DNA from 3 places in the Dactylosporangium sp. NPDC051087 genome. Region 3 is predicted to be linked to each of the others. Evidence: riboswitches for the same ligand, from Rfam matches in the RefSeq annotation. Region 3 holds a riboswitch; each other region holds the start of a gene.
What was found. Region 3 has a riboswitch for cobalamin ahead of ACZ6TV_RS41640 (VWA domain-containing protein). Riboswitches for the same ligand answer to the same signal wherever they lie in the genome.
Positions count from the first base shown of each region.

Region 1: another riboswitch for cobalamin. It lies ahead of ACZ6TV_RS16800 (CbtB domain-containing protein); the one in region 3 lies ahead of ACZ6TV_RS41640 (VWA domain-containing protein).
Region 2: another riboswitch for cobalamin. It lies ahead of cobN (cobaltochelatase subunit CobN); the one in region 3 lies ahead of ACZ6TV_RS41640 (VWA domain-containing protein).

Region 1 covers NZ_JBVJIJ010000008.1:72,994-76,257, forward strand. The annotation lists gene ACZ6TV_RS16785 (zinc-ribbon domain-containing protein) at 1-136, shown strand, start outside; gene ACZ6TV_RS16790 (hypothetical protein) at 382-552, shown strand; gene ACZ6TV_RS16795 (CbtA family protein) at 595-1,344, opposite strand; gene ACZ6TV_RS16800 (CbtB domain-containing protein) at 1,359-1,574, opposite strand; cobalamin riboswitch at 1,610-1,755, opposite strand; gene ACZ6TV_RS16805 (hypothetical protein) at 1,814-2,863, opposite strand; gene ACZ6TV_RS16810 (hypothetical protein) at 2,968-3,264, shown strand, end outside.
Region 2 covers NZ_JBVJIJ010000020.1:261,393-264,656, forward strand. The annotation lists gene ACZ6TV_RS34915 (precorrin-8X methylmutase) at 1-180, opposite strand, end outside; gene ACZ6TV_RS34920 (precorrin-3B synthase) at 266-1,447, opposite strand; cobalamin riboswitch at 1,484-1,679, shown strand; gene cobN (cobaltochelatase subunit CobN) at 1,719-3,264, shown strand, end outside.
Region 3 covers NZ_JBVJIJ010000028.1:19,069-22,332, forward strand. The annotation lists gene ACZ6TV_RS41640 (VWA domain-containing protein) at 1-1,316, opposite strand, end outside; cobalamin riboswitch at 1,352-1,499, opposite strand; gene ACZ6TV_RS41645 (hypothetical protein) at 1,627-2,487, shown strand; gene ACZ6TV_RS41650 (hypothetical protein) at 2,556-3,264, shown strand, end outside.

The DNA.
Region 1 (3,264 bases), on a different contig from region 3:
GGCGCACCCGCTGTACAAGCGGACTCTCAAACTCTCGTTGTTCTTCATCCCGCTGATCCCGCTGCAGGTCAAGCACACCGTCCAGTGCACCGCCTGCGCCACCCAGCGCGACGTCGACCCCGCCCGGGTGCACTGAGCGCCTCGGTCAACCCGCCGGCAGCGCCCGGGAGGCCGGTGACACCCGGGCGACGGCGAGCAGCAGCAGGCCGCACGCGGCGACGAGGACCCAGCCGGGCCGCGACGCCGCGGCGTGGCGCACGGGGGCGGCCCCGCGACGAGACCACCGGCGACGGCCATCCCGAGGGCCGCGCCGAGCTGCCGGGCGGTCGACGTGATGCCGCCCGCGACCCCGGCCCGGGCAGCCCGGCCACCGCCGTGTTCGTGATCGGCGCGTTGGCGAAGCCGACCCCGACGCCGAGCAGCAGGGAACGCCACGAGGTGGCGGAGTCCGAGACGAGCGTGTCGCACTGGTTCGGTCCGGCGGGGGAGCAGGCGGTGGAGATCCTGCACCTGTTCGGGCCGCAGGGAGAGAAACCCCGCACCCGCACGTGACGGCGGAGCCGATGGCCCCGCCGTCAGTGGAGAACCGGTGGATCAGACGGCGACCGGCTGCGCGGCGACCGCGTTCGCCGCGCGCTGGCTGCGCTCGGTGAGATACCCGAACAGCAGGCCGAGGGTGGCCCAGTTGACCGCCTGGGTGCCCAGCGAGGCGAGGCGGAACTTCCACAGCAGGATCGGGGCGAACCCGTCCGGCACCTCGTTGACCGCCGGCAGCAGCGCGATCGCGACACCGACGACGACCACGCCACCGATGACCGCGGCCGTCGCCGCGTTCCAGGTGCCGTAGCGGGCCTGCAGCGACCGGGTCACGACGGCGACGCCGATCACGGTCGCGACCCCGATGACGATCATCAGGAAGAACAGCCCGGTGCGCTGCTGCAGCGTGTCCGGGTTGCCGGTGGCCGGCGGGTTGGCCGGGTACTTCAGGAACGGCACGAGCGCCACCCCGACGAACCCGGCGAGGGCGACCAGCCCGGCGGTGGCCCGGGCGCTGATCCGCCCGATCCGGCCGAGGGTGATCGCGACGGCGATGGCGAACAGACCGCCGAGTGCCACCCCGTAGACGACGGAGGCGGTGGCGAGACCGACGGTGCTCTGCACACCGCGGCTGACGAGCTCGTGCTCGTGCTCACCGGCGGGCAGCTGCGCCGCCTGGGCCTCCTCGAACGCGATCGCGTCGTTGATCGGGCCCTCGCCGAACAGATAGGCGAACAGGAACGCGGCGACCCCGGCGACGGCACCGGCGATCATCCCGCGAACCAGAAGGGTGCGGGCGTTGAGCATGTCGGCTCCCCGTCTCAGTGGCAGGGGAAGCCGAGCAGGTGCCGCCCGTCGTGGACGAACTCGTGCACGGTCTCACCGGCGATGACCGAGGTGATGCCCTGCTCGGCGCCGACGAAGTAGAGCAGGACGACGGCGAGCACGACGCCGAACGTCGCCCACGGCAGGATCTGCCGCAGCGGGATCGGGGCCGGTGCGGCGGCCGGGGTGGGAAGAGCCGAGATCGATGCCATCTGTGCAGCCTCCTGCGGGATTTCGCGTCCCATCGAGCGTTGTCGTGACAGTGGCCGGGTCTGACTCCCACGGGTGCGTGGTTACAGCGGCGCGACCGTGCCGGGCTTGCACCGGCTTCCGTTCACTGTCACGTTTCGTTTCGGACGGTACGGACGGCGTACCGGTGTGTCAATCGAAGCGACCCCCGACGGACCCCTCCGGTGCTGATCAGCGGGGGTCCGGCGAAAGGCGAAGGTGATCAACTTCTCGCGGGCGGCAGGGCGGCGAGGTCGGTGCCGACCTTGTGCAGGCCGTCGAGCCGCCGGTCGAGGTCCTTGCCGCCGGGGCTGAGCAGCCCGTCGTACTTCGCCCAGATGGTGCCGCCGCTCGCGGTGAACGCCCACGGGTAGTGCCGGTCGGCGGCCGCGACCACCTGCGGCGCCAGGTCCACCCAGTGCTGCGCGGTGCCGCCGAGCAGCCTGGCGCCCTCCTTGCCCTTGGCCTCCACCGACAGGTTCGGTACCTCCTCCGGCAGGCCGACCAGCAGCCCGGTGTGCCGGTCGTCCTTCTGCGCGTAGTCGAAGACCATGAACGCCCGGCCGCGGTGCGAGCCGGTGACGACCCCGCCCGCGAACGGCTGCGCGCCGGGCCAGCCGAGACGCTCTATCAGCGTCGGGTTGATCCGCTCGTACGTGTGGCCGCGCCGCTTCGCCCAGCGTTTCCGCCCGGTCCGGGCCCGGAACGACGACACCAGCGCGGCGGCCGCGATCAGGGCGAACAGAGTGCCCGCGCCGCCGAGGATCCGGGAGCCCGTGCCGCCGTCGCCGGTGACGTTGCGCAGCCACGCGACGGTGGCCACCACGCCGCCGACGACCAGGAAGAACAGGCGCGTCTGGTACGGCGTGATCACCTGCTGCGGCTCGCCGGCGCCGAACCGGACCACCTCGACCAGGCTCAGGACGAAGAACAGCAGCGACAGCGTGCCGACGAGCAGGGCCAGGTTGCCGGTGAGCCGCCACGACCGGTCCGCGTCGGCGATCCTCTCCGGCGAGTTCCGCGCCGCGAACCGGTCGATCATGTGCTGGTAGGAGCCGCCCTCGTCGCCGCTGCCGCCGAAGACCAGGCATGTGTCGCCGCGCCGCATCGTCTTGCCGTCGCAGGTCGGCGAGTAGTCCGCGATGCGCTGCGCGGACTCCTGCTGCCGCTGCGCCGCCGTGCTGCTGCCGTGCTCGACCATCTGCCATCCGGCCAGCAGGAACACCACTGCCAGGACGATCCGGACGAGAAGCCCCACATGCCGTCGGTTCACGCGGGAATGTATAGCAGCCGATGCCTGCCCTGCGTGCGCCGGTGAGGTCCGGCATCGATGGACGAGCGCTGCCAGGGACCCGCGATCACGCTAGTGTCAGCGGTGTGGGCGTCATGATGGACTACTTCGCCGCCACCGCGCCGGAGCTCGCCGCGCTGGATCTCGACGTCGGCCCCGCCGGCAACGACTGGCCGTTCGTCGACTGCAAGGGCTGGATACTCGAGGTCGAGGAGTTCGCCGCGGAGATCGACGGCCGGGACCCGAGCGAGTTCGGCAAGGACGAGCCGCTCGGCGGCATCCCCGACCCGGAGTATCTGGGGCCGTGGACGGCCAGGATCAACGCGGAGCTCGTCGACACCCTCGCCAGGATCGGCGACGGGCAGATCCGCGACTACGCGGAC
Region 2 (3,264 bases), on a different contig from region 3:
CACGTCGCCGCCGTGCCCCACGTCGGCGGCCAGGTCGACCATCCCGCACGCGTGGATCATGCGGACGGTGACCTGGGCGACGTCGGCGGGCAGCCCGGACAGGTCGGCCTCGGCGCGGATCGTCGCGAACGACCGCCGGTAGATCTCCGCACCGTCCTTCACGTAGTCGTAAGCGGTCACGACGTCACCTCCGCTGCGCTCCGGCGCCGCCGCGCCCCGAGACTGCACCCATGGTGACCAGCCACTCCGCTGCGCTCCGGGCCGGTCACGACACGACCTGGTAGCCGTCGGCGGTCGCGAGCATCTCCACGTGCCTTCCCTTCGGTGCGCCGCAGCGCCGTTCGCAGCCGATCCAGTGCACCGGCAGCGCGTGGTCGAGGCCACCCGCGACGGCGGCCCGGGCGTCGGCCCGCACGTCGGCGAGGGCCTTGGCGCAGCCCGGGCGGCCGGCGCACGCGGTGACCCCGACCCATGGCGAGGCGGGGTCGGTGACCAGCCCGGCCGCCGTCAGCAGGGTCTCGACCGCTCCAGCTTCATCGACCGGCACGTCGGGCACCACGACGGTCCGCCACGGCGTGACGATGATCTCTCCCGGCGAGGCCGCGACGAGTGCCGCCGACTGCTCCTGCGTCAGCAGCCCGAGTGGTACGACCACCGTCAGCGCGACCTGTCCACCGGCCTGCGGTGTCCGGCCGACGACCGGCCCGGCGCCGCCGTCGTGGCGACCGGCGCCCGGCTCGACGGTGGCGTCCAGCCGGGCCGCGACCCGGGCCGGGCCGTCGGTCAGCTCCGCCAGGCGCCACGCGGTGCCGCCCTGCGCGGCGCGCTCCGCCAGGAACGCCCGGGCCGCCGCGAGCAGCAGCCCGGCGGGATCGTCCCAGGTCCGGGCCGCGGCCTGGCCGGCCGGGCCACCGCGGGTCCGGGCCGCGGCCGTGGTGGGGGTGCCGGCGAGCAGGAGGCGGTCGCCGTGGAGGCCGACGTCGCCGCCGAGCGGGGACACGTCGCCGCGGCCGTCGTCGAGCGTCGCCAGGAAGCGGCCCGGCAGCGCGGCGAGGGACGGGTCGGCGCACAGGCCGGCGTCGAACGCGGCCACCACCGGCCGCACGTCCACGAGCCCGGCGCCGTCGCGGCCGCTGAGCGGGCTGGCGATGATGTTGCGCACCCGCTCGTGGGTGTCCGACGGCAGGAGCCCCGCCTGCGACAGCCGCGCGGCGAGCTCCAGCTCCGCGCCCGGCCGCAGCGCCCTGACCTGCACGTTCCCCCGGGAGGTGAGCTCCAGCGCGGGGTCGCCGAGGTCGGCGGCGGCGGCCCGGAGCACGGCCAGGCCCTCGACGGGCAGCCGCCCGCCGGGCAGCCGGACGCGGGCGAGGCCACCGTCGGCCGCCGGGTGGACCTGCACGGCGCCGGGGCACCGGTCCGGGGCGTCGCGTCCGCTGGCAGCCTGCACGCGCCGGATACTACTGCGCAGCGCTTCGCTTGACTCAAGTCTGCGCCGACCGGCAGAGTTGGCGGTGCTGTAACGGCGACGTGTGGAGGAAGCCGGTGAGAGTCCGGCGCGGTCCCGCCACTGTGACCGGGGAGCGAGTTTCCGACGGAGGCCACTGGGCGCGAGCCTGGGAAGGCGCGGGGACGAGCGCCGATCCGGGAGCCAGGAGACTCTCCGCCGCCGGACCTTTCCCGACCGACTTGGGGCGCGGACCCCGAGGGAGGACCCCGGCGTGATCCTGCTGTTGTCGACGTCCGACACCGACCTGCTCAGCGCCCGTGCGAGCGGCGCGGACTTCCGGCTGGCCAACCCGTCCCGCACCGCGGTGGAGGACCTGCCCGCCCTCGCCGAGGGCGCGGACCTGGTCGTCGTGCGGTTCCTGGGCGGCTACCGGGACTGGCAGGAGGGCTTCGACACGCTGCTGCGGCTGCCGGCGCCGGTGGTCCTGCTCGGCGGCGAGGCGCTGCCCGACGCGGAGCTGATGCGGCACTCCACCGTGCCCGCCGGCGTCGCGGCCGAGGCGCACGCCTACTTCACCGAGGGCGGCCCGGCCAACCTGGCCGAGCTGCACCACTTCCTGTCCGACACCGTCCTGCTCACCGGTCACGGCTTCGCCCCGCCGGCGACCACGCCCACCTGGGGTCTCCTGCCGAGGGAGAGCACGGCCGAGGGGCCGACGGTCGGGATCATCTACTACCGGGCGCACCACCTCGCCGGCAACACCGCGTTCGTGGAGACGCTGTGCGAGGCGGTGCAGGACGCCGGCGGGCGGCCGCTGCCCGTGTTCGCCTCCTCGCTGCGGTCCGCCCCGGCGGAGCTGCTCGACACGCTGCGGCAGGCCGACGCGCTGGTCGTCACCGTCCTCGCCGCGGGCGGCACCCGCCCCGCGGACGCGCAGGCCGGCGGCGAGGAGGAGGCGTGGGACGTCGGCGCCCTCGCCGCGCTCGACGTGCCGATCCTGCAGGGCCTGTGCCTGACCAGCTCCCGCGACACCTGGGACGCCAACGACGACGGGCTGTCGCCGCTGGACACGGCCACGCAGGTCGCGATCCCCGAGTTCGACGGCCGGATCATCACGGTGCCGTTCTCGTTCAAGGAGATCGACGCCGACGGGCTCACCGTCTACGTCGCCGACCGGGAGCGGGCCGGGCGGGTCGCCGGGATCGCGGTCGGGCACGCCCGGCTGCGCCACCTCGCCCCCGCCGACCGCAGGATCGTGCTGATGCTCAGCGCGTATCCGACGAAGCACGCCCGCATCGGCAACGCCGTCGGCCTCGACACGCCCGCGAGCGTGGTGCGGCTCCTCGACGCCATGCACGCCCAGGGGTATGTGGGCGCGGACGGGTTCCCGAAGGACGGCGACGCGCTGATGCACACGCTCATCGCCGCCGGTGGGCAGGACGTCGACTGGCTCACCGAGGAGCAGCTGCGCGGCAACCCCGTCCGCATCTCCGCCGAGCGGTACCGGACCTGGTTCCGGACCCTGCCGGACGACCTGCGCGAGGAGATGGAGCGGCACTGGGGCCCGGCGCCCGGTGAGCTGTTCGTCGACACGTCCCGCGACCCCGCCGGCGAGATCGTCCTCGCCGCGCTGCGCGAGGGCAACGTCGTGGTCATGGTGCAGCCGCCGCGCGGCTTCGGGGAGAACCCCGTAGCGATCTACCACGACCCCGACCTGCCGCCGAGCCACCACTACCTGGCCGCCTACCGGTGGCTCGCCGACGAGTTCGGCGCCCACGCCGTCGTGCACGTCGGCAAGCACGGCAACCTCGAATGGC
Region 3 (3,264 bases):
TCCCCTGCGGGCTGCGTGGCCGGCTGCCCGGACGACCCGGTGTCGCCCTGTTCCGGCGCGGCGGTGTCGTCCGATCCAGACGTATCCGAAATGTCGGGCGAGGTGGAGGTGCCTGAAGAGGGGCGGGACGGAGGCCGGTCGGCGCCCCCGGAGGGTTGGGACGGAGGCCGGCCGTCGCCTTCTCCGGCGGACAGATCCGGAGTGTCGGAAATATCGGGCGACGGGTCGTCCGGCCCAGGGGGTGGATCCCGCGGGGGCGGGCCACCGGCGTCGGGATCCTCGTCGGGATCGTCGTCGGGGCCGTTGAGCTCCTGGTCGAGGATCTCCTCGAGGCGTTCCTGGTCGGCGCCCGGCGGGTCGAGCGGGTCGCGGCGGCGGCGGTGCGGGAGGGCGAGCCTCGCCGCGTCGCGCAGGTCGTCCTTCGTCACGACCGTCCGGCCGTGCCAGGCGGCCAGGGCCACCGCGGTGCGGGCCACGACGATGTCGGCGCGCAGGCCGTCCACCCGGTACGCCAGGCAGATCCGCGCGATCCGGTCCAGCTGCCGGTCGGGCAGCGTCACCGCCGGCAGCGCCCGCCGCGCCTCGGCGATCCGGGCGGCGAGGGCCGCGTCCTCCTCCGTGTAGCGCGCCGCGAAGGTGTCGGGGTCCAGTTCGTACGCCAGCCGCCGCCGCACGACCTCGGCCCTGGGCGCCGCCGTGGCGGGCGCGGCGACGCCGACGACCAGGCCGAACCGGTCGACGAGCTGCGGGCGTGGCTCGCCCTCCTCCGGGTTCATGGTGCCGACGAGGAGGAAGCGGGCGGCGTGCTTGACGGAGACGCCGTCGCGCTCGACGTGGGCGCGGCCCATCGCGGCCGCGTCGAGGAGCAGGTCGACGAGGTGGTCGGGCAGGAGGTTGACCTCGTCGACGTAGAGGACACCGCGGTGCGCGGCGGCGAGCAGGCCCGGCTCATAGGCCTTGACCCCGTCGCCGAGGGCGCGCTGCAGGTCGAGGGTGCCGACGACCCGGTCCTCGGTGGCGCCGACGGGCAGCTCGACCAGCGCGGACCGGCGCCGGGCGGCGGGCGCGTCCAGGGAGTGCGGGCCGTCCGGGCAGGACCGGTCGGGGGCGGCGGGGTCGCAGGCGAAGCGGCAGCCGGCGACGACGTCGACCTCGGGAAGCAGCGTGGCCAGCCCCCGCACGACGGTCGACTTGGCGGTGCCCTTCTCGCCCCGGACGAGGACCCCGCCGATCGCCGGGGACACGGCCGTGAGCAGCAGGGCGAGGCGCAGGTCTGGCAGGCCGACCACGGCCGAGAACGGATACGGCGACGTCACGGGCACATCCTTATCGAGCGGGTCCGCGCCCGCTGGGTCAACAAGCACGAGCGGCTGGAGTGTCTGACTTCCCGGGTCGCCGCCGTGGCCCGTGTGCTGGACGGAGGCTCCCCGGTCACAGTGGCGGGACCGTCCCAGACTCGCACTGGGTTCCTCCCTGTGGCCGCTCGGGGTTCATCGTGTCCCACGGCTCCCAGTGACGTCAACGTGACCCAAATCCTTCGGGCCGGGCACGACCGGCCGAACAGATGACGTGTGGGCGGGCTCAGCGCACCGGGCGCCGGCGGACCCGCGCCGCGTCCTGGCACGCGTGCGCGGCGTCGCGGACACCGTCCTGGGGCCCGTCCTGGGTGTCGTCCTGGCCCTTGGTCTGCTGGTGGCGTCGGTACACCGGACGCTGCCGCCGCTCGCACCGGAGACCAGCGTCGCCCCGCCCGGCACCAGGGCCATGTGGCTGTGGGACCGGGCGCCGCCGGAGACCGTCGTGGCCTGGGCGAACGCCCACTCGGTGTCGACGATCTTCGCGTACTACGACCCGCGCGCCGACGTCACGGAGCTGACCCGGCTCCGCGCGCTGTGCGACGACGCCGGGATCACGCTCGACGCGCTCGGCGGCGAGCCGGACTGGACGACGGACCACGCGACCGCGCTCGCGTGGGCCCGCGCCGCCGCCGCGACCGGACTGTTCCGGGGGCTGCACGTCGACGTCGAGCCCTACCTGCTGCCCACGTGGCAGCAGGAGCAGGCGGTGCTCGTGCCGCAGCTGCTGCGGCTGCTCGACGAGCTGGCGCAGGTCGGGCCGCCCCTCGAGCTGGACGTGCCGTTCTGGCTGCCCACCGTGCAGGTCGGCGGGGAGAACCTGGCCGACGCCGTGCTCGCCCGGGTCGACGGCGTCACGGTGATGAGCTACCGCAACACCGCCACCGGCGGCAACTCCATGCTCGGCGTCGCCGACGACCTGCTGCGCCGCGCCGGGGAGGCGGCGAAACCGGCCCGGCTCGGCGCGGAGACGCAGGCGCTCGGCGACTGCGCCTACTGCACCTTCCACGGCGGCACCGACAGCGCCATGCGGGCCACGCTCAGCGACGTCGACCGTGCGGCGCAGCGCTACGCCGCGTTCGAGGGAATCGCGGTGCACCAGTACGACACCTGGATAGCGCTCACCGGCTAGCTCAACACGCTCCCCGAGCCGCCGATCAGGCAGACGTCACCAAGTCCCGACAGAGAAGGACCTCTCCGATGCGCCGTTCAGCCTCCATCGCTCTCGCCTGCGCCGCCGGTGCGGCCGCCATCCTGCCCGCCGCCGCGCCGGCCAGCGCCGCGACCCCCGGCCTCGGGCTGACCATCCCGCTGCTCGCGCCGATGGTGCTGGGTCAGACGGGCTGGGTGAGCACCCTGTGGGGCGCGGCGGCCGACATCTGCAACGTCAAGGTCACCGCCTCGGGGCCCGGCGTCTCCGTCAACTACCCCACGAACACGAAGACCTACTCGTCGCTGTCGAAGGGCGACTCGCTCTCGGCCGGCAGCGTCGACTACGCGGCGTTCAACATCACCGTCACCTCGAACACGCTGGTCTCGCTCACGCCGATCACGCTGAACTACACGTACACCGAGAAGACCGCCGGCGCGACGACCTGCGTCGGCACCGCCCGCACCGGCAGCTCCACCGCGACCCTGCCGATCGTCCTGGTCAGCGGCGACGGCGTCGTCCAGAAGACCAGCACGGTGACCGTGCCGAAGAAGACCCCGGTGTGGAGCCAGCTGGTGTTCCAGGCCCGCCGCGGCGGCGTCGACGACCTGAAGATCACCGTCTCCGGCGGCCCCGCCGGGCTGGGCGTCAGCTACCCCGCCGACCGGACCTACACGCAGCTCAACGACGCGGCCGGCCTGCCCGTCGGCGCCGACGACTACGCGTCGGTGAAGTTCGACGCCACGAACGTCGCCGCCG